One region of the Arthrobacter sp. 10L430 genome, then DNA from elsewhere that is predicted to be linked to it. Evidence: riboswitches for the same ligand, from Rfam matches in the RefSeq annotation. Region 1 holds a riboswitch; each other region holds the start of a gene.
The links. A riboswitch is a leader RNA that binds a small molecule or an ion and turns the genes downstream of it on or off. The one in region 1 is predicted to bind S-adenosylmethionine.

Region 1 (7,448 bases):
CCAGTGGCTTCGTATCCGTGTGCAGCAGCTCAACGGGCAGCCGGCCCTCGCGCCAGTAGCCCAGATAGAGGGGAATATCGCGCCTGGGCACGGCGTCACCCATGTAGGAGCCCAGCAGCCGCTTGCCTGCGCCCGCGAACTGAAGGGCCGGGACTGTCAGCTCCGCGGACGGATGCGGGAGGCCTACCGAGACCACGGCGCCGCCCCTCGTCACGTGCTCCAGGCAGGACGCAATCACCCGGGCCGAACCCACGGCTTCGATCGCAACGTCCACCCCGTCGCCGGTGGCCTCCGCGATCAGCCGCGGCGCATCATCCGGCGTGCCCACTGCCGTTGCGCCACACTCCAGTGCCAGCTGGTGTTTGCTCGTGTTGGGGTCAATGGCGATCACCGCCGAGGCGCCCGCGAGGGCCGCCGCCATGACGGCGGAGAGCCCCACGGCCCCCAGTCCGAAAACCGCAACCGACTGGCCGGCGGTGACGGCGGCAGTGTTGAGCACTGCCCCCATGCCGGTGAGTGCGGCGCAGCCGAACATGGCCGCCACCGTGTCCGGGACGTCGTCGTCAATGGCCACCACGGATTCCCTGGCCACCACTGCGTAGTCCGCAAAGGCAGAGACTCCGAGATGGTGGTTGATCCGCTCCCCCGACGGCGTCCGCAGCAGCGCTTCCCCGTGCAGGAGGTCGCCGGAACCGTTGGCTTCAGCGGCCCGGTGGCAGAGTGCGGGGCGCCCCGAGCGGCAGGCCCGGCAATCCCCACAGCTCGGCACGAAGACCAGCACCACGTGGTCCCCCACGGAAATGTCCGTAATGCCTGCTCCCATGGCCACGACGCGGCCCACGGCCTCATGCCCGAGCGCCATGGGAAGCGGCCTCACCCTGGAGCCGTCCACCACCGACAGGTCTGAGTGGCAAAGGCTGGAGTACGTGATGGCAACGCCGAGCTCTCCGGCGCGCGGTTCCGGTCGGTCCAGTTCCTGCACCACGAGCGGCTTCGCCTCCGCGTAGCTGGTTCCGGAGGAATCGGTGGGACTCGGAACTGTGGAATAAAGGATGGCTGCTCGCATGGTGATTCCTGTCTTCTGCATCGATGGCTGACACACAGCTGCCCGGGCCTGCGTCAGTCGCGGGTCCGGGCAGCTGCTTCTGGCTATGGCCGCGCTTACTTCCTCGCAGCCGCCAGGAGGTCGGCGGTGCCGCGGGCGTCGGCGGCGTCGACGTCCCGGAGCGAGACGCCGCGGGTTTCCTTGAGGAAGAACACCGCGACGGCGGTCACCACACAGGCTGCCGCGAGGTAAAGGGCAACAGGGGTGGAGGACTTGAAGCTGCCGAGCAGCGACGTGGCGATGATCGGCGCCAGTGAACCGGCGACGATCGACGTCACCTGGTAGCCGAGGGAGACGCCTGAGTAGCGCATCCGGGTTGGGAACATCTCGGCCATGATCGCCGGCTGCCCTGCGTACATCAGGGCGTGGAACAGCAAGCCGATCGTGATCGCCGCGAGGATGGTCATGTCATTGCCGGTGTCCATCATGGGGAAGGCGAAGAAGCCCCAGGTTCCGCCGAGAATCGCTCCGGCCATGTAAACCGGGCGACGGCCGAATGAGTCGGAGAGCTTGCCCACGAGCGGCACGGCGCAGAAGTGGATGAAGTGGGCCACGAGCAGCAGGAGCAGGATCCGGGCAGTGTCGGTCTGGACCACGACCTTCAGGTAGGTGATGGAGAACGTAACGACGAGGTAGTAGAGGATGTTCTCCGCGAACCGCAGGCCCATGGCGGTGAAGACGCCGCGCGGGTAGCGCTTGAACACTTCGGCTACGCCGTAGCCCTTCTTCTCGACCGTGACTTCCTTGCGGGCCTCCAGGAAGATGGGTGCGTCCTGGACCTTGGTGCGGATGTAGTAGCCGATGATGACGATCACCGCGGAGAGCCAGAACGCAACGCGCCAGCCCCAGCCGAGGAAGTCCGCGGACGACAGCGTGGAGGACAGGGTGAAGAGGACGCCGGTGGCCAGCAGGTTGCCCATCGGAACGGCGGACTGCGGCCAGCTGGCCCAGAACCCGCGCGACTTGTTCGGGCTGTGCTCTGCCACGAGGAGCACTGCGCCGCCCCATTCGCCGCCGACGGCGAAGCCCTGGACGAAGCGCAGGAACACCAGCAGGGCCGGTGCCCAGTAGCCGATCTGCGCAAAGCTGGGCAGGCAGCCCATCGCAAACGTGGAAATGCCCACGAGAATGATGCTCAGCTGGAGCAGCTGCTTCCGGCCGAACTTGTCCCCGAAGTGGCCGAAGACGATGCCGCCGATAGGCCGGGCAACGAAGCCGACCGCGTACGTGACGAATGCGGCGATGATCCCGTCCAGCTCCGTCCCCGAATTGGGGAAGAACATCTTGCCGAACACCAGGGTGGCTGCGGAGGCATAGAGGAAGAACTCATACCACTCGACTACTGTGCCGGCCATGGAGGCCGTAACGACTTTCTTTAGGCCTGATGCCTTGACATCGGGTTCCTCTACGCGCCTTGCGGCGGAGTTTTCCGTACTCATTGTGAACTCCTTCGGCGTCTCCCTCGACGCCACTGGGACCTGACTTTGGCGGACGTGTGTGATGTGCACCACGAATCACCGGTTCCAACGAGTATGGTCTGCCATTGCTGCAAGCTCAACGACAAAAAGTGCAGAACGCATCTGCATAAATGCACATTCGGGAGATGCTGGCGCCAGGGTGTCCAGCTTGGGTGCAGCGTCCGCTCAGCGTCGGCTCAGGCGAAGATTCAAGCAAGATTCAGGCGAAAAAGACTCCCCGGAGCTGCGCGTCCAGCTGCCCAATCTCGGTGAGGAAGCCATCATGGCCGATCGGCGCCTCGATCACATGGACGTCCACGTCCCCCGGCAGTGCGTCTGCTAGCTCCCGGGACTGCGAGGGGAAGTAAAGCCGGTCTGTGCTTACGGCCGCAATAAAGAAGTCGGCGGTGGTCCGCGCCAGAGTCTCCTTCAGCGATCCGCGCCCGCGGCAGATGTCGTGGCTCATCAGCGCTTCGGTGATTGCAATGTAACTGTTGGCGTCGAAGCGCCCCACGAGCTTGCTCCCCTGGTGGTCCAGGTAGCTTTCCACCTGGTACCGGCCGCGGGCAGCAAGGGCATCCGCCTGCAACGGCGCCTCGCTGGCCTGGGCGTTCCGGCCAAACCGGAAATCCAGCTCCTGCGCGGACCGGTAGGTGATGTGCGCAATCCGCCGTGCCAGCGCCAGTCCGGCCTCGGGCACCGGGCCGGCGTAGTAGTCGCCGCCGTTGAAGTGAGGATCCTGCCGAATCGCCAGCGTCTGTGCCTGCGCGAAGGCGATCTGTTCGGCCGTGCTGCTGGCGCCGATGGAAATAACGCCGCAGCGCCGCACCCGCTCCGGGTAGGTGACGGCCCACTCCAGCGCCCGGGCTCCGCCCATGGAGCCGCCAAGGACGGCGTACCAGCTGCTGATGCCCAGCTGGTCCGCAAGCCGCGCTTCGGCCGCGGTGGTGTCGCGGAGCGTGACCAGCGGGAAGCGTGAACCCCACGGCCTGCCGTCCGGAGCAGCCGACGACGGCCCCGTGGATCCGTAGCAGCCGCCGACGATGTTGATGGAGACGACGAAAAACCTGTCCGTATCCGCCGGGGCGCCGGGACCGGCCAGCTGCTCCCACCAGCCTTCTTCGTCATCCGTGCCGCGGGTAACGTGCGTGCTGCCCGTCAGGGCGTGCTCCACGAGAATGGCGTTCGAGCAGTCCTCGTTGAGCGTCCCCCAGGTTTCATAGGCGAGGGTAACGTCGGGCAGGAATCCGCCGGCCTCAAGCTCAAGGTTGCCGATGCTGACGTACTGGACTGTCCCATCCTTAACTGCCGTGCCGTCCGTAACCGCGGTGCCAACGGGAACCGCAGCGCCATCCGTAACTTCGACATTCGGAACTTCTGTGCGGGTGACGGAAATCGTCATAGGTAAACCTCTTCTACGCGCTTGCCCGCCGCCAGCTGACCGGCGGGCCAGGTCTTCACCCGGGGCACCCCACCGCGGAAGGAGGGTTGCCGGCCAGCAAGCCGGGGCTGTTGCTGGCACTCATGACCTAGGGCAAGTTTACGAAAGAGGGCGCCGCCCACGCGAAGATTGTGACGGCTGTGTGACTCCCGGCAACACCATCGGGAGCCAAAGCCGTTCAAAGCTTGCGACGAAACTTCCGCACAGCCCGGACGTCCCATGAGGGTTAGGCTGCCCTTAGCTGAGAGCCGCGTCACAAGATGCCAAGATGAGGGCATGCGCATGGATCACGTCTCTTACGCCTGTGAACACGATGGCCTGGCTGCCACCACCGAACGTATTTCGTCCGCCCTCGGCGTCGAAGCCGTGAAGGGTGGAGTGCACCCCCGTTTCGGAACCCGAAACATGATTATCCCGCTCGCCGGGCACAAGTACCTTGAGGTCGTGGAGGTCTTGGACCACCCGGCGTCGGATAAAGCTCCGTTCGGGCAGGCCGTGCGCGCACGGTCCGCTGCCGGTGGCGGCTGGATGGGATGGTGCGTCGAAGTGGACGACCTCGCCCCGTTTGAGGACCGTCTGGGACGTTCCGCCGTCAACGGCAACCGCAAGTTCCCGGACGGCCGTGAACTCGTGTGGAAGCAGATCGGAATCCTGGGCCTCATTGCAGACCCGCAGGTTCCGTACATGCTCAAGTGGGAAGGCGATCCGGGGCTTCACCCGTCCAACGCCTATGACAGCAACGTCAAGATGTCCAGTCTCACCATCGCAGGCTCCGCCGAGCGCGTTACCGAATGGCTCGGCGAACCTGTAGAGCGGCCCCTCGAGGACGTCGCCGTGAACTGGGTGGCTCCGCACGGAACCCCGGGCATCCTGTCCGTCACGTTTGAAACTGCAGCGGGCGCCGTCACAATCTGACGCAGCGCTGCCAACAAGCTTCGGCCGCCATCAGCGGGTGCCAACGACGTCACCCACCGATGGCGGCCGAATTACTTTAACGCCTGATTACCCAATGCCTAGCCCAGCCCGACGGCCTTTCCGAACAGGCTGAAGCCGACGAACGCCACAATGTCCAGCAGTGCATGGGCTATGACCAGGGGCATCACCCGTCGGGTTTTGGTGTAGACCCAGGCGAACACCACGCCCATGATGGCGTTGCCAATGAAGGGCCCGAACCCTTGATACAGGTGGTAGCTGCCGCGGAGCATGGAACTGGCAAAGATTGACAGCGGCATGGACCAGCCGAACTTCCCGAACCGGTCCAGGAGGTAGCCCACCACGATGACTTCCTCGACGACCGCGTGCCGCGCCGCGGAGAGAATCAGCACGGGAACCGTCCACCAGTACGCGTTCAGGGCACTGGGGATGATCGCCGTCGTGATGCCCAGCGCCCGCCCCGCCGCATAGAGGCCCAGTGATGGTATGCCGATCAAAGCGGCCAGCCCCACGCCCTGCAGCAGGTCCCTTCCGGGGCGGGCGAAATTGAAACCCAGCTTCTGGAATGCAGAGCCACCCACGTAGCCCGTTCCTGCCTTCGTCTGGCGGTGCTCCGTCAGGAAGTAGATCACCAGCAAGAGGGGCACCAGCGCGAAGATGATGTCCAGGAGTTGGTACGTCAGATCGAAATATTCCCGTGTACTTTGCGAGCGGTTCAGCGTGGATGTGCCCTGCGCCAGCGGCGCCCGGGTCATCTTGTCCAGGAGTTGCACCACGGAGTACACGGCGGACTGCCCCAACGACAGTCCCAGGACTATCCAGACTTCGATCCGCAGGCGACGGCGGGAAGGAACCAACATGTTCCTATCTTGCCTGCAGTTGCTGGTACTTTCCTGTTTGGCTTCCGGACACTGTAGTACTTCAGGAACCTGTCTCCTCCGCGGCGGCCCCTATGCTGGGGAAGTATGAGTGCGCCCGGGAAAATCATCATGATCCGGCACGGCCAGTCCGCCGCCAATGCCGACACCTCCATTTACAACAGGGTGCCCGACTACCGGATTCCGCTGACTCCCCTGGGTATTGAGCAGGCCAAGGCTGCCGGTGAGCGCATCCGGCGCGAGCTGGACGGCCAAGAGGTGTCCGTCTACGTCTCGCCCTACCTGCGCGCCTACCAGACACTCGAAGCGCTCAACCTTGGCTCCCTCACGGAACGGGTCGTCGAGGAGCCGCGGCTCCGTGAGCAGGACTGGGCGAATTTCCAAATAGCCGGCGAAATCGAGGACCAGAAAGAACTGCGCAACGCCTACGGGCATTTCTTCTACCGCTTCCGGGAGGGCGAGTCCGGGTCGGACGTCTACGACCGCATTTCGTCATTCATGGAGACTCTTTACCGCCACTGGGCCAAGCCGGACTACTCCGCCAATACCCTCCTTGTCACGCACGGCCTCACCATGCGCCTGTTCTGCATGCGCTGGTTCCACTGGTCCGTAGAATACTTCGAGTCGCTGAACAACCCGGACAACGCTGAGATCCGCATGCTGATGCGCACCGAGGACGGCAAGTACGAACTCGACCAGCCGTTCACGCAATGGGTGCAGCGCCGCGTGGACGAGACAGTGCTCGACGCACCTCCCGTGTTCTTCTAGGGCCTGCGCGGTTCTCCCTGGGCCGGAGCGTCCTTAGGACTTGCGTGTGCGGGGCGTTTCCGGCGCCACAATGACGTCCGTGCCGATGGCTTCAAAGGCGGCTTTGTCCTGGGCCGAGATACCCGAATCGGTAATCAGCCGCGTGAACGCGTACCCGTCCATAGTGGCGAAAGCCCGACGGCCCACCTTGGACGAGTCCGCAAGGACATAGGAAATGCTGGCCCTGCTGGCGAGCAGAGCGTTGACGGAGGCTTCGCCTTCTCCGGTATTGGTGGGTCCCACTTCGGGATCAATGCCGTTGACGCCGATGAACGCGATATCCAGCACCACCTTCTGCATGATGATGTCCGTGTAGGGGCCCACAAGCTCATAGGACCGCGGGTTCAGGATGCCGCCGGTCACCATAACCTTGATGTTGGGCCGCACCGCCAGCTGGGCGGCGATGTTGATGGCGTTGGTGACCACCGTCAGCGTGGGCTGGTTGGACGGGGAATTGAGGTCCTCGCGGGTTGCCAGGATCTGCGCGAGGGCGGTACTGGTGGTTCCGCCGCAGAGGCCAATGACCATGCCGGGCGCGATAAGCGCGGACGCGGCGAGGGCAATCTGCTGCTTGGCGGCCGCGTGGTCGTCCCGGTTGTACCGGCCGGGCAGGTCGTAGGCCAGGGCACCTGTCGTGGCTCCGCCCCGGGTCCGGGTCAGCAGACGCCGGTTGGCCAGGCTGTCCAGATCCCGCCGGGCCGTTGCCGGCGAAACGCCGAGCTGGGTGACGATTTCCTCCACCTCCACCTGCCCGGTTTCGGCAAGGAGATCAAGGATTGCCGTCAGTCGGTCGGTGCGGGTCATGCGTAGCTAGCCTCTCGGGGATC
Region 2 (7,448 bases), on a different contig from region 1:
ACCTCAGGATGACGTCGGGATCGTAGGCCGCCACGAGGGACTCCAGGGCAGCCGGTTTGTCCTCCGGAAGAAGGATCAGCGGATGGCCGGAGGTCAGCGCCGCCAGGTAGGCGACGAGCGAGTCGAGGTCGTTGGCGGCGGCCAGCGCCACGAGGCGCCGCTCGGTGCCGAGCCGGAGGGCAAGGGCATCGACGCGGTCCGCCAGGTCCCGATAGGTCAGGGCTTGTCCGTCGGTGAGGATGGCGGGCCTGTCCCCGTGGCTCGCAAGATCCGCGGCAAAGGACGCCCGCGCGAAATCCAGTTGCGTGGTCACCCGGACGATGATATTAGCCAAGCCTTACCTAAGTAAAACCGTGACGGGTCTTGTTACGTCGCCTGAAATGAGTCGTTTCAGGCTCCTACAAGGCTGCGGGCGGCTGCCGTGATGTGGCGGGCGGAGATGCCGGCGGCGTCGAGCAATTCCTGGGGTTTGCCGGACGTGGGCAGGGACCCGACGGCAAGCAGGACGGCGTGCAGTTCGGGGGTGTCTGTGCCGGCGAGGGCTTCGAGCACGGCGGATCCGATGCCGCCTTCGGGGTAGTGGTCTTCTGCGACGACGATCCGGCCGCCGGTCTCGAGGCAGGTCCGGCGCAGGGTCTCCGCGTCGATGGGTTTGATGGAGTAGAGGTCGATGACGCGGGCTTTGATCCCGGCTTCGGCCAGTTGCCCGGCCGCCGTGAGGCATTCGTGCAGCGTGACCCCGGCACCGATGAGCGCCACGGCGTCGCTGGGGCCCGCGCGGTGGACTTTGCATCCGCCGAGCGGGAATTTTTCGTCGGGCCCGTAGATGACCGGGTAGGCGCCGCGGGTGGCGCGAAGGTAGGAGATTCCGGCGGTGTCCGCCATGGTCTGGACGAGTTGGGCGGTGGAGGGGGCGTCGGCGGGGTAGAGCACGGTGGAGGTGTGCACGGCCCGCATGGCAGCGATGTCCTCCAGTGCCATTTGCGACGGGCCGTCCTGGCCGATTTCGACGCCGGCGTGGGTGCCAACCAGCCGGATGCTGGCCTGGGAGACGCCGGCCATCCGAATGAAGTCGAAGGGCCGGGATATCAGGAACGCGGCGAAACTGGCCGCGAACGCCACGTAGCCGCGGACCGCGAGCCCGACGGCGGAGGCGATGAGCTGCTGTTCGGCGATAAACATTTCGAAGTACCGTTCCCGGGCGGCGTCCTCGAATTCACCGGCGTGGGTCGAGTTTCCCACTTCGCCGTCCAGAACGACGGTTTCGGGACGCGCGGCCAGCGCGGATACAGCGGCACCAAAGGCGGCCCGGGTCGCCACCTCGTCGCCCACCTCCCAGCGGGGCAGGCGGACAGATGCCAGGGGGTTTGGGGTGATGGCGGGTGTGCCCGGTTCGGGCAGAGCCGTGGTGATCCGCAGGCTGCCGGGCCCGCCGAGGGCTGCCACGGCGCGTTCGGCCATGTCCTTCGGAAGGGCTTTGCCGTGCCAGCCGCTCTGGTCTTCGATTTCGGGCACGCCTTTGCCCTTAATGGTTTTCGCCAGAATGACGGTCGGCTGGTCGGGATTGGAGCGCGCGCGGGTGAGTGCGTCGTCGATCGCGGCAAGATCGTGGCCGTCGATGACGAGGGCGTCGGCCCCGAAGGCTTCCACGCGCCGGGCGTACCGGTCCATGTCCCATTGGAGTTCCGTGGGCCCGTCCTGGCCCAGGCGGTTGACGTCCACGACGGCTGTGAGGTTGCCGAGCTTGTAGTAGGCGGCCTTGTCCAGGGCCTCCCACATGGACCCTTCGGCCAGTTCGCTGTCCCCGCACAGCACCCACGTCTGGTACGGGAGCCGGTCCAGGTACCGTCCGGCCAGTGCCACGCCCACCGCGGCCGGCAGGCCCTGGCCCAATGATCCGGTGGCCACATCAACCCAGGGCAGGACCGGTGTGGGGTGGCCTTGCAGGCGGCCGCCGAACTGCCGGTAGGTATTGATCAGTTCGTCCTCATCGACCACGCCCACCGCCCGGTACATGGAGTACAGCAGCGGGGAGGCGTGGCCCTTGGAAAAAATGAGGTGGTCATTGGCAGGCAGCGATGGCTGGTCCCAGTCATAGCGGAGGTGCCGCTCGAGCAGGACGGCCATGAGATCCGCAGCCGACAATGATGACGTGGGATGGCCGGACCCGGCCTGTGTGCTGCACCGGATGGAGTCCACCCGCAGTTGAGCGGCCAGGCTCCCGATGACGCCGGCCTGTGCTGCGGTCATCGGCGCCGGGGCCAGTCCCTGATGTTCGGTCATCGCAAATCACCTTTCGCCGGCTCAAAGGCGCCCTCGTGTCCGGAACGCCTATACCTGTCATACCCGCAAGCCAGTGCCTGCGGAAGACGCGAGTTGTCCGGCACCGCCCATAGACGTGTGTGAGGGGTGGCTGTGTGGTGGCGCCGGTAGTAAAGTCAGCCCACCAATCAAGGAGGCTCCCATGGCTATGCAAGTCCACCACGTAGCCCAGCTCGACCGGGACGTGGCGCACGAAGTCACCCAATGGCTGAAGTACCTCAAGGGCCAGGTGACAAGCGTTCAGTTCCTCACCACCACCATTCCTGATCCCAAGGACCCGGAGAAGTGGCGGGTGCAGTACGAGGCCTACATCACCTACCAGCAGTAGGCTTCAGGGCTGCAAGCTCACTCAGATCTGCTTGAGCGCCTGCTCCAGGTCCGCGATCAGGTCTTCCGGATCCTCCAGGCCCACCGACAGCCGCACCACGCCGTCGCTGAGCCCGATGGCTGCTCGGCCTTCCGGGCCCATGGCGCGGTGCGTCGTGGTGGCCGGGTGGGTGATGAGGGACTTGGCGTCGCCCAGGTTGTTGGAGATGTCGATGATCTTCAGCGCGTCCAGCAGCGCGAAGGCGGCTTCCTTGCCGGACCGGCCGCCCGACGTCGCGAGTTCCAGTGTGAGCACGGTGCCGCCGGCCTTCATCTGCTTTGCGGCCAGCTCGTACTGCGGGTGGGACTTCAGCAGCGGGTACTTGACCCAGCTGACGGCGGGCTGTTCTTCAAGCCATTCGGCCAGGCGCAGCGCGGTGGCCGAGGAGTGGTTTACGCGCAGCGCCATGGTCTCCAGGCCCTTCGTGAGCACCCAGGCGTTGAACGCGGAGAGTGCGGGCCCGGTGTGGCGCATGAGCTGTTTGACCGGCCCGTCGATAAATTCCTTGGTGCCGAGGATGGCGCCGCCCAGCACGCGGCCCTGGCCGTCGATGTGCTTGGTGCCGGAGTAGACGATCACGTCCGCGCCGAGGTCGCCGCAGCGCTGCAGCAGGGGTGTGGCAAAGACGTTGTCGACCACGACGGTGGCGCCGGCCGCATGGGCCAGTCCGCTGACGGCGGCGATGTCCACGATCTCCTGCATCGGGTTGGACGGCGACTCGAAGAAGACCGCGGCGGTGGGCTCCGAAAGGGCAGCGCGCCACTGCTCCAGGTCCGGTCCGTCCACGAAGACCGTCTCCACGCCCCAGCGCGGCAGGATTTCGTTCAGGATCACAAAGCAGGAGCCGAACAGCGAGCGGGCGGCCACCACACGGTCCCCGGCACCCAGCAGGGCACCCAGGGCGGTGAATACCGCCGACATGCCGGACGCCGTCGCAAAGCACGCCTCGGTGCCCTCGAGCAGGCGGAGGCGTTCCTGGAAGGTGGCCACGGACGGGTTGCCGTAGCGGGAGTAGACGAAGCGTTCGTCCTCGCCGGTGAAGGCCCGCTCGGCCGCGGCAGCGGACTCGTACACGAAGCCCGAGGTCAGGAAAATGGGTTCGGTGGTTTCCTGGAAGTTGGTGCGGTCCAGCCCGCCGCGGACGGCCTGGGTTTCTGGGCTCCAGCCGGCGGCATCTTGATTGAAGGTCACTTAGTTCTTTCCCAGGTTCGTTGGGAGGCCGCGGTTCTTCCAGCCGTTGACGGTGCGCTCGCCGTAACGGTCCGGTTCGCCTTCAAAGCCTTCGAGGACGTTATACGAGGTGAAGCCCGCCTGGGTCGCTGCGACGGCGGCCGCGATGGAGCGCTGGCCGGACCGGCAGAGGAAAACGAGCTCCGTGGAGGTGTCCGCCGGAGCCTGCTGCTTCAGCTGCTCGATGAATGCAGGGTTGGGGATGCCGCCCGGGAAGGTCCACTGGATGAACAGCGGGTCATTCCGCTGATCGTTTGCGGTTGCGGTTTCCGGGATCCCGATGTGGGCCCATTCGCCCTCGGTGCGGACGTCCACCAGGATGGCGCCGTCTTCGAGTTTGGCCCATGCCTCCTGCGGCGTGAGGTCTCCCGCGTAGCTCATGCGTGGCCCTCGAACGCTTCGGCGTTGAGGTCATCGTCCGAGTCCAGCCGGTCCACGGCGGTGGCCACCGCTGCGTCGGCCGTGGCGATGGCGGCGGGCAGGATCACGGCCTGCGCCACGATCACGTCCCTGCCGTTGAAGGCGGCTGCGGGGCTGCCGTGCAGCACATACCCCTCCGCCAGGGCAGCGGAGATGCGTTCACAGAAGTCGCGGTTGTCCGGTCCCGTGATCAGGCGGTAGGACAGCTTTTTCTCAGGTTTATCCTGCTGGGACGGCAGGGTGTCGCCGGCGGGGGCGTCCGACATGACGGATCTCCTTCTCTCACGCTTGCAGCTCGAAGTGGTCGATATGCCGAGTATTCACCTGAGGCACCCCGCCGCGAAAGGGAGGGTTGCCGACCGGCCAGTCAGGGCTTGGCGCCGGTTCTCATTACTCCCCAAAAACGTAACACCGACGACGGCGGCTGGCACCGCCGCCGTCGTCATGTTCCGTAACGCTCGACGCCGGTTGCTTCGGTTACAAAGCCGCTGGCCGGGGGGATAATGACGGGAGATGAACCACCGTAACGCCGGATGAAACCAGGCAACAGTGAATGCGTCGAACGCCAATACAGTCAGTCCCATGCTGCATTTTGGATGGTTTGTGGGCCACGGCTTCGGGGTGCAGGGCTGGGGGACGCCGGGCTACGGCATCGGCTACGACTGGAAGAAGCCCTCGCTGTACCAGCATGCCGTGCGGGAGTTCGAGCGGGCGGGCCTGGACCTGTTCATCATCGAGGACTCCCTCACCGTCCCGGACACCTATGGCGGCAGCGCGGAGGTGAGCCTGGCGCAGGCATCGTTCGCGCCGAAGCACGATCCGCTGGCCCTCGTCCCGTACCTGCTGTCCGCCACCGAGCACCTGGGGATCGTGCCGACCGTCAGTGCCTCGTTCTATCCGCCGTTCACCGCGGCCCGGCTGCTGGCCACGCTCCAGCACTTCTCCAACGGGCAGCTGGGCTGGAACGTGGTGACGTCCGGCAGCGACCTCGCCGCCCAGAACTACGGCCTGGACCAGCAGATCGAGCACGACCTCCGCTACGAGAAGGCCGAGGAGTTCGTGGACGTGGTCCGGAAGCTTTGGCGGAGCTGGGACGGGGACGCCATCGTGGAGGACGCCCAGGGCGGCGTCTTCGCTGACCACACCAAGGTCCGGCCCATCCACCACGCCGGCGAGTTCTTCAAGGTCCGGGGTCCGCTGAACACGGCACCCCTGCCGGAGGAGCCCGTGCTGGTGCAGGCCGGGGCTTCCCCGCGCGGCAAGGCGTTCGCCGGTGGCAATGCCGACGTCGCCATTGCGCTGGCCCGCGGAGCCGACGGCATGAAGGCCTACCGCGACTCCATCCGCTCCGAGGCGGCCGCCGCCGGCCGGAACCCGGACGACGTCAAGGTGCTGTTCGTGCTCAAACCCACTGTGGTGGGCTCCAAAGCAGAGGCGGAGGACTTGCGTGCCGCGCGGAAGGAACTCACGCAGCGGGACATCGACAGCCAGCTCAACTCGATCTCATACCTGTCCGTCATCGACTTCAAACAGTTCGACCTGGACGAGCCCTTGCCGGACCTCACTACCAACAGCAACCAGGGAACGCTGGAGCACTTCTCCAAGGCTGCCCCGCCGGGCTCGACCCTCCGTGAAGTCCTGCAGGCCCGGAGCGGCGGCGCGGGGGACAGCATCGTCGGCACAGCCGAGGAAATCGCGGACCACCTTGAGGAAACGGGCGCCGCGGTGGGCGGGGACGGCTTCCTCTTCTCCGGCTTCGTTGATCCGGCCACTGTCCACGGGGTGCTGGACAAACTCGCGCCGGTGCTCCGGCGCCGGGGACTGCTGCGGACGAGCTACGGCGACGGCGGGTTCCGCCGGAACCTGCTGGATTTTTAGTGCCATGGCCGGCGTCAGAGCGTCCGGGGGCCTTTTGCCGGGAGTCCGGAGGGGCAGCTTCCTGATCGGAACGGCGCACCTCCGCGCCGCCGACGTCGCGCAGGCCGCCGCCGATCCGTCAGTGGAAGTCGTCCTGAGCGCGGAAGCAACGGAGCTCATGGGGCTGTCCCGCGACGTGGTCCAGGCTGCCATCGATTCCGGCCACAGGGTCTATGGGCTCAATACGCTGCTGGGATCGGGCCGGGATACGGCTGTGGAGGAGGAGTCCATCCTTGCCTACCAGGTTCAGGTGGTCCGCTACCACCACAGCGGCGTGGGGGCGCTGCTCGCGCCGGATGAAGTGCGCGCCGTCATGCTGGCGAGGCTCATCGGTTTCACCCGCGGCGGCTCGGGCGTCCGCCCCGAAACAGCCAGATTCTATGCCGAACTGCTCAACCGGGGAGTGGTTCCTGCCGTTCCGCGCGACGGTTCCGTGGGCTCCTCTGACCTGACGCAGCTGGCCGCGGTGGCCGCCGTCGCCATCGGCGAGGGGCAGGCGCTGGCCCCCGACGGCAGCCTGGTGGCCGGTGCCGCGGCGCTCGCCGAGGCCGGCCTTGAGCCGCTGGTCCTGGCCCCCGGCGAGGCACTGGCGCTGGTCAGCGCCAACTCCTACTCAATCGGCGCCGGCGCGCTCGAGCTCGGCCGGCTCCTGCGGTTTGCCGACCTCGCGGATACCGCGCTCGCCCTGTCGCTGGAGGCAACCGCAAGGTACGACGGCGGCGGGAACCTCAGCCCGTTTTCGCCGGCCGTGCAGTCGGCCAAGGCGGTGGACGGCCAAAGAATCTCGGCCGCCAATGTCCGGCGGCTGGTGCGCGGCGGCTGGCTGGAGGACCCACGGCGTGAAGCCTCGGTGCAGGATGCCCTGTCCTTCCGTGCCGCGCCGCAGACGCACGGAGCCTTCCGCGCCCAGGTCACCGCCCTTGCCGATGCGCTCGAGGTGGAGCTCAACGGCCGGGGCGACAACCCGCTGACGGATGTGGTCGCCGGCCGGATGGTTTCCGGCGGGAACTTCCAGCCGATGCAGCTGGCGCTGGCCTTCGAAGCCCTGCGCCTGGGACTGGCGCACGTGGGCATCAGCAGTGAACGGCGGATCGCCAAGCTCTACCCGCCGCAGCGGCTCATCCGGCAGCTGAACCTGGCGGCGGCCCGCAGCGGCACGGCCTTGGCGTCCGAGGAACTGCCTGGCCTGCTC
Region 3 (7,448 bases), on a different contig from region 1:
GCAGCTCCGGATTTTCGTCGCTGATTCGGGTGATCCTGCCAGTATGGCCCTCGTCGAGTTCGCTCATCCGGTAGGCCAACGGCATCTGTACCGTGCCGTCAGCGGAAGGGATGGGGTCGCCGTGGGGGTCCCGGGTCGGGTTGCCGAGCCTGGCCGCCATCCGTTCGATGAATGTATCGGAGACGGCATGCTCGAGCAGCTCGGCTTCGTCGTGCACCTCATCCCAGCTGTACCCCAGGTCCTGCACCAGGTACGTCTCGATGAGCCTGTGCCGCCGGACCATGGAAAGGGCCAGGCGCATGCCCTCCTGGGTCAGGGTGATGGCGCTGTAGGGCTTGTGAAGGACCAGGCCCTGGTCCTTCAGTTTGCGCACCATCTCGGACACCGAGGAATTGGCTACGCCAAGGCGCTGGGCCAGCTGCGTCGACGTAATGGGTTTGTCCTGCCACTCCGTGAAAGAGTAGATGACCTTGACGTAGTCCTCGATCGAGGAGGATGGCGTGCTGGTCTTCACAGATCCAAGCCTACCCGTTGCGGATGCGGCATCACGCCCTGACGGCCCGCCATGTCTGGGTGAGGTAGGGGAGGCTCAACAGTTCGCCGCGGGCGTGACCCAGATGGTCGTGGAGGTACCAGTCGAGGTTTCCGGTGACCTTGGCGCGGGTGGCCCCGTTGGCGGCGAGATAGTAGCTGCGCGACTTGGTCAGCTCGAGGATGTCGGCCGTGGTGACCGGGTCCTCCCACCGGGTCAGGTGGCTTTCCAGGCCCGTGAATTCGGGGCCTATGGGCGGACGGAAGTCCGGCTTGTGGACATCACCGGCGTGCATGATGCGCGAGAGTCTATGGACCCATGGCACCGACGTATCCAGCTGGTTCCAGATCAGGCCGAGCACTCCGTCAGGTCTCAGTATCCGGGCGATTTCACTGCTGGCCCGCAGCGGCTCGCACCAGTGCCATGCCTGTGCCACCGTCACGACGTCGAAGGCCGAGCCGGGCAGTCCCGTTTCCTCAGCGGTGCCCTCACCCGCCGCCACAGCCGGATAGGCAACGCGGAGCTGATCAAGCATGTCCGGCGAGGGATCCACGGCGCTGACCGCCAGGCCGCGTTCCACGAGCAAGGCGGTGAACTTGCCGGTACCGGCGCCTATGTCAGCAGCTGTCCGGGCGCCGGCAGGAATGATCCAGTCCGCGGACTCGGCAGGGTAGCCGGGACGGACGCGGTGGTAGTGTTCGCCGCCGTCCTGGAAACTCTGCCCGAGTTCCTGACGCCGCCACTGGTCGAGTTTGGGGCCACCGCGTGCCACGCGCCGTCTCCTTAGGGCAGGCTGAAAATTTACCCTTCGAATTTACCGCATGGAGCGCCCTGGCGGAGTGCCGGGATCAGTCCAGCGCGCAGGGGGCCGCGCCGGCGGTGCCGGGCGTGTTGGGTGCCCAGTCCGGGTAGCTGCGGGTGTCGTTGGCCGGAACCCAGCGTCCCGAGTCCACCACATAGTCCCAGCCAAGGCCGGTGCGGCGCAGTTCCTCGATGCCGGCGAGGAGCCGCTGGGCGTCCTCGAGCCGCGAACCTACGCCAAAGCTGGCGCGCAGGGAGCCGGACGGAAGTCCCAGGCGCTTGAGCAGCGGGTGGGCGCAGAAGCGGCCGTCGCGGAGTCCGACGCCGTGTTCGGCGGAAAGGTAGGCCGCCACCAGGCCGGCGTCGTAGCCTTCCACGGAGAAGTTCACTACGCCGATCGTGTCGTTGTCCGCGTCGGTGTCCGAGAAGATCTGGTGCACGGTGACGCCTTCGATCCTCCGCAGCCCCTCGACGAGGAAGGACCGGATGGCCGCCTCGTGGGCGTGCCAGCGCTCCTGGTCCAGGGCAGCGACCACCTGCGTTGCGCGGGCCAGGGTGGCAGCGCCCAGGACGTTGGGCGAACCGCCTTCATGCCGGGCGGGGCCGGTGGTCCAGCTGACGCCGTCGAGCCGGGCTTCACTGACAGCGCCCCCGCCCGCAAGGTGCGGCGTGCCGGCGTCGAGCCAGTCAGGGCGTCCCACCAGGACGCCGGAACCGAACGGCGCGTAGAGCTTGTGGCCGGAAAAGGCGAGATAGTCGACGTCGTCCGCGGCGATGTTGATGCGGCGGTGCGGAGCGAGCTGTGCCGCGTCCACAACGATCCGGGCGCCGAACTCGTGCGCCAGCGCGGCGAGGCGGCGGATCGGCAGGATTTCGCCGGTGACGTTGGAGGCGCCGGTCACGGCGAGGAGGCTGACGTCGCCGTGCTCCAGTTCAGCCCGGAGGCTGGCGATGGTGGCCTCGAGGGTGGCGGATGCCACCACGCTGCGGTGCGGCACGCCCTGCCAGGGCAACAGGTTGGCGTGGTGCTCGATGTCGAGGTACAGGACTTCCCCCGTGTGGTGGTGGTCCTCCACCGGGAGGCAGCCTGCCAGCAGGTTGAGGGAGTCCGTGGTGTTGCGCGTGAAGATTACGGAGTCATCCGGGCGGCCGCCGACAAAGTCGCGGACGATGTTCCGGGCGTTCTCATAGACCGACGTGCTGATCTGCGATGCGTAACCCGCGCCGCGGTGCACGCTGGCGTAGAACGGCAGGATCTCGTTGAGGTAAGCCGACACCACGGACAGCGCAGGTGCCGACGCGCCGTAATCGAGGTTGGCGTAACGCACGTGGCCGCCCTGGATCAGCGGAGCCTGGATCTCGGCGCCGGTAACTGCGGCCAGCGGCCGTCCGGCAGCGGCAATGCGATCGTCGAGCAGGCCGGCGCCGGTGTTGGAGGAGAACGTTGCAGTAGTCATGGGACCTCGCTGTGAAAGGACCCCTTTGTGACGGGGATCCGCGCTTGCCGGGTCCGTTCCGGACCGGCCTGGTCGTCACCCGGGGCACCCCACCGCGAATGGAGGGTTGCCGGCCAGCAAACCGGGGTTTCGCGCTGGCACTCGTGACCTGTAAAGAGCGTAGGACATCCCGGCGGGCGATGGAAAAGGCCAACGTGAATGTTAAGCGGTTTGTTACAGCCCCGCTTCATCTGGCCGGAATGCCGAAGATACGCCGGCGGACGCCCTCCTGAGGGGACGCCCGCCGTCGAAAATTCTTCGAAAGTTTGCTGGACCGAACTACAGCAGGTCGTCCAGCTGCGGGTTGAGCCGCTTGAGGACCTCCGAATGAAGGATGGAGTTTGTGGCCAGTGCGTTGCCACCGAACGGGCCGTCGGTTCCCTCAAGCGAGGTGAAGCGGCCGCCGGCTTCGGTGACGATGGGCACCAGCGCAGCCATGTCATACAGGTTCAGTTCCGGCTCGCAGGCAATGTCCACGGACCCTTCCGCCACCATGCAGTAGGACCAGAAATCCCCGAAGGCGCGGGTACGCCAGACGTCTTCGGTGAGGGCGAGGAACTCGTCCAGGTTCCCGCGTTCTTTCCAGCCGCCGAGGCTCGAGTAGGACAGCGAAGCGTCCGAAAGATTTGAGACATTCGAGACTTTCAGCCGGGTGGCTGCGGCAAGGGAGCGCCCCATGTACGCGCCCGCGCCCTTGGCTGCCCACCAGCGTTTGCCGAGTGCCGGGGCGCTGACGACACCCACCACGGGCTCGCCTTCATCGACGAGCGCAATCAGCGTGGCCCACACCGGCACCCCGCGGACGAAGTTCTTGGTGCCGTCGATGGGGTCAATGATCCAGCGCCGGGAACCGTGGCCCGAACTGCCGAACTCCTCGCCGAGGACGGCATCGCGGGGGCGGGAGCGGGAGAGCTGGCCCCGGATGGACTCCTCGGCGGCTTTGTCGGCATCCGTGACCGGCGTCAGGTCGGGCTTGGTTTCGATCTTAAGGTCCAGCGCCTTGAACCGGCTCATGGTCTGGTCATCCACGGAATCCGCCAGTACATGGGCCAGTCGCAGGTCATCGTTGTAGCTCGAAGCGGGTTGGGTCATGGTTCCAAACTACCGTCAAAGGACCGGCGGGGCGGGGATGTCCGCATGCCGGAGCCGCCGGGGAGACTAGCTGACGCTTCCCAGTTCCTTGGCTTCCTGGGCCTCCATGCGCGGATCGGTGCCCAGCAGGCGGCGCAGGGACGCTAGCCTCGCAGGCCCGGAAGGGCCTGCATGGCCGGCTTCCACCCAGGCATCCACGCCGCAGTTGACGGCGGTTGCATCGTGCTTGCAGCCGCGTTCGCAGGCTTCGGTGCCGGGCTCCAGGTCAGGGAAGGAATGCAGGATTCGGTCCGGGTCCACATGCGCGAGGCCAAACGAGCGGATCCCCGGGGTGTCGATGATCCAGCTCCCGGTGGGCGCGTCCGCGAGCTTGAGCGCGAGGGCCGACGACGACGTGTGCCGGCCGCGTCCCGTCACGGCGTTAACGCCGCCGGTTGCCCGCTCCGCGCCGGTCAGCGCATTCACCATGGTGGACTTGCCGACGCCGGAGTGGCCCAGCATGACAGTCACCTTGCCGTCCAGGTGGGCGCGCAGCTGGGAGACGGCGTCAAGGTCGAGGCGTGCGGACAGGCCATCATCGGAGCGGGCGTCGATGCCCGACGCCGCAGAGTCCGCCGTGCGGCTGATGATGACGGGGAAGTCGAGATGGCGGTAGTTGTCCAGCAGCTCGGTGGGGTCCTTGACGTCTGCCTTCGTCACGAGCAGCAGCGGCTCGATGCCGGCGTCGTAGGCGGCCACCAGCGCGCGGTCGATGAAACCGGTGCGGGGCTCCGGATTGGCGGCGGCCACCACGACGACCAGCTGGTCCGCGTTGGCCACCACAGCGCGTTCAATCGGGTCAGTGTCGTCCGCGCTCCGGCGCAGGAGCGTTTTCCGGGCCTGGATCTTTACGAGCCGGGCGAGCGTGTCCGGAGCACCTGACACGTCACCCACGAGAGATACGAAGTCGCCGGCAACCACGGGGGAGCGGCGGAGCTCGCGGGCACGGGCGGCGATGATCGTCCGCTCGTCGCCGGAGTCCTCACCCACCACTGCCGTGTACCGGCCACGGTCAACGGTGATGATGCGTCCGGTGACGGCATCGTCATGGCTGGGACGGTCTTTGGTGCGCGGACGGGAGCCCTTCTTGTTCGGGCGGATCCGGACGTCGGATTCGTCCCAGGACTCAGTGCTGCGTGCCACCGCTGGTCCCTGCGTCGTTCCCCTGGGTGCGGCCGGTCCGCTGTGTGAGCATGTCCGCCCACAGCTGCGGGAAGTCCGGCATGGTCTTGGCCGTTGTGCCGATGTCCTGGACTTCGACGCCCTTCACGGCCAGTCCGAGGATGGCGCCTGCAGTGGCCATCCGGTGGTCAGCGTAGCTGCGGACCACACCGCCATGAAGCTTTGCGGGCCGGATGATCAGCCCGTCGCCCGTCTCTTCGGCGTCTCCGCCCAGCCGGTTGATTTCCGTGACGAGTGCGGCAAGGCGGTCTGTCTCGTGCCCGCGGAGGTGTGCGATGCCGCTAAGCCGTGACGGGCCGGTGGCAAGGGCGCAGAGCGCAGCGACAGTGGGGGCGAGCTCGCTCGTTTCCGCGAAGTCGGCGCCCGTGATCTCGCTGCCTCCGGTGACGGTCAGCGTTCCGTCCTGCAGCGTCACGGACGCGCCCATATCCGTCAGGATGCTCCGCCAGAGATCGCCCACCTGGGTGGTGTGTTCGGGCCAGTCCGGGATCCGCACAGTGCCGCCCGAGGCGAGGGCCGCGGCCAGGAACGGCCCGGCGTTGGACAGGTCCTGTTCGATTTTCTCATCAAAGGCACGGATCGGCCCGGGGCTGACGATCCAGTGGTTCGGAGTGGAGTCGTCCACTTCCACACCCACGCCGCGCAGCACGGCCACGGTCATGTTGATGTGGTCAAGGCTTGGGACAGCGTCTCCGGAGTGTTCGAGATGCAGGCCTTCGGTGAAGCGTGCGCCGACGAGCAGCAGCGCGGACACAAACTGGGATGACGCGCTCGCGTCGATGACGAGATGGCCGCCGCGGACCTCTCCCGTCCCGTCAACGCGGAAGGGCAGGGAAGAGGGTGTCCCGCCGGCGTCGCCGCGAACGGTGACGCCGAGGGCCGCCAGCGCCTGGATGATGGTTCCCATCGGCCGCTCCCGGGCGTGCGGGTCGCCGTCGAACACAGCGACACCGTGGCGCAGGGCTGCCAGGGGCGGAACGAAGCGCATGACAGTGCCGGCCAGGCCGCAGTCGATGGCGACGTCCAGGGCGCCGGAACCGGACGGGATGGGCGTCACCTCGAGGTCGGGGCCGAAGGTACTGTCGCCCGGCACCTCGCGGACGTCGGCGCCGAGTTGCCGGAGCGCACCGATCATCAGCGCGGAATCCCGGGAGTGCAGCGGGGCACGCAGGCGGGAGGGCCCGTCGGCCAGCGCCGCAAGCACGAGATACCTGTTGGTCAGTGACTTCGAACCGGGGACGCGCACGGTGGCGTCCACCGGCTGCTCCGCAAACGGCGCGGGCCAGTGCGGAGCGGCGCCGGTGTGGTCAGCGGGCGCGTCCGTGATGGATCCTGTCATTCGTGCCTATGCCCCTACCGCGTGGTCTACGGCCTTGCGGACTGCCTTGTCGGCCTTGTGCAGCTTCTTTCCGGTGGTCTTGCGGGCGTCCGCGGCGAGGTGGCTTGCCGTTTTCCGGGCGTCAGCTGCGAGGTGCTCCGCGCGCCAGGCAAGGCTTGGCTTGCCCGCGGTATCAACGGAGGCCAGCAGCACGCCGCCGGTAAGGGTGACGTTCTTGAGCAGCTGGTTGCGGCGTGCGTCCCGGCCTTCCTTGCTGCTGATGTCCGCACTGCGCCATTCAACGAACGCGTTCAGCGCTGAGATGATGGCCAGGAGGGTAGCGGACAACCGCGCGAACTTGCCTACGGCGAACAGGACGCCGGCGCCCACCTGGGTTCCGCCGATCACCCGGGCCAGGACCTTCTCGTTGGTCTGGAACGGAAGCGTTTCCGCGGCGCGGCGCAGGAGGGGGGACAACTGTTCCACAGTGTCGTCCGCATTCCTGAGCTTGTCCACGCCGGCGAGGACGAAACTTGAAGCCAGCATCGGCCGGGCGAGAAAACGGACAAAGGACATGAATTTCCTCCTGGATGGACGAGCCGCGGTGACTGCGGCGGAGTCGGTTCTAGTCTTGCACTTTTGCGGAATATTTGCCCGCTTGGCGTCGTTGTGCACTGCAGGTCCGGAACACCCCGGGACAGCAGTCCTGGACCGTTGCCGGCATCGAAACATGGTTGGGCGGCGTCCCGGACGGCCTTTTGCCGCAGAAGCCTGCGCAAGGGACCGGTCCGCGGGAGACGTGCCGCCGGACAGGGCTTTGGCGGCCTGGGGCGCACCGAGCACCCGGGGTGTCGAGTGCCCGACATGCGGGAAAGTGGAGTGGAGATGGAGCTTTGACTTTGGTGAAAGACGCTGTAGAGCTGCGGGGACCTATTGACGTGTCGGCATTTGACGTGCCGCTGGAGGAGTCCGCCGAACTTCCCTATGG

Region 2: another riboswitch for S-adenosylmethionine. It lies ahead of AC1DDG_RS12115 (DUF1737 domain-containing protein); the one in region 1 lies ahead of metX (homoserine O-acetyltransferase MetX).
Region 3: another riboswitch for S-adenosylmethionine. It lies ahead of AC1DDG_RS01245 (aminotransferase class V-fold PLP-dependent enzyme); the one in region 1 lies ahead of metX (homoserine O-acetyltransferase MetX).

The regions. Positions count from the first base shown of each region.
Region 1 is NZ_JBFTJD010000002.1:185,094-192,541, forward strand. It holds gene AC1DDG_RS03105 (zinc-dependent alcohol dehydrogenase family protein) at 1-1,066, opposite strand, end outside; gene AC1DDG_RS03110 (MFS transporter) at 1,162-2,544, opposite strand; gene metX (homoserine O-acetyltransferase MetX) at 2,783-3,964, opposite strand; SAM riboswitch class IV at 3,977-4,092, opposite strand; gene AC1DDG_RS03120 (VOC family protein) at 4,280-4,918, shown strand; gene AC1DDG_RS03125 (CPBP family intramembrane glutamic endopeptidase) at 5,017-5,796, opposite strand; gene AC1DDG_RS03130 (histidine phosphatase family protein) at 5,902-6,582, shown strand; gene AC1DDG_RS03135 (DeoR/GlpR family DNA-binding transcription regulator) at 6,616-7,425, opposite strand.
Region 2 is NZ_JBFTJD010000011.1:134,298-141,745, reverse strand. It holds gene AC1DDG_RS12140 (AMP-binding protein) at 1-313, opposite strand, end outside; gene AC1DDG_RS12135 (transketolase) at 391-2,283, opposite strand; gene AC1DDG_RS12130 (hypothetical protein) at 2,465-2,650, shown strand; gene AC1DDG_RS12125 (O-succinylhomoserine sulfhydrylase) at 2,672-3,880, opposite strand; gene AC1DDG_RS12120 (rhodanese-like domain-containing protein) at 3,881-4,300, opposite strand; gene AC1DDG_RS12115 (DUF1737 domain-containing protein) at 4,297-4,605, opposite strand; SAM riboswitch class IV at 4,619-4,734, opposite strand; gene AC1DDG_RS12110 (NtaA/DmoA family FMN-dependent monooxygenase) at 4,922-6,217, shown strand; gene AC1DDG_RS12105 (aromatic amino acid ammonia-lyase) at 6,222-7,448, shown strand, end outside.
Region 3 is NZ_JBFTJD010000001.1:279,627-287,074, forward strand. It holds gene AC1DDG_RS01235 (metal-dependent transcriptional regulator) at 1-514, opposite strand, end outside; gene AC1DDG_RS01240 (class I SAM-dependent methyltransferase) at 546-1,304, opposite strand; gene AC1DDG_RS01245 (aminotransferase class V-fold PLP-dependent enzyme) at 1,381-2,790, opposite strand; SAM riboswitch class IV at 2,826-2,939, opposite strand; gene hisN (histidinol-phosphatase) at 3,109-3,921, opposite strand; gene rsgA (ribosome small subunit-dependent GTPase A) at 3,988-5,103, opposite strand; gene aroA (3-phosphoshikimate 1-carboxyvinyltransferase) at 5,087-6,481, opposite strand; gene AC1DDG_RS01265 (DoxX family protein) at 6,488-7,036, opposite strand; gene AC1DDG_RS01270 (sigma-70 family RNA polymerase sigma factor) at 7,354-7,448, shown strand, end outside.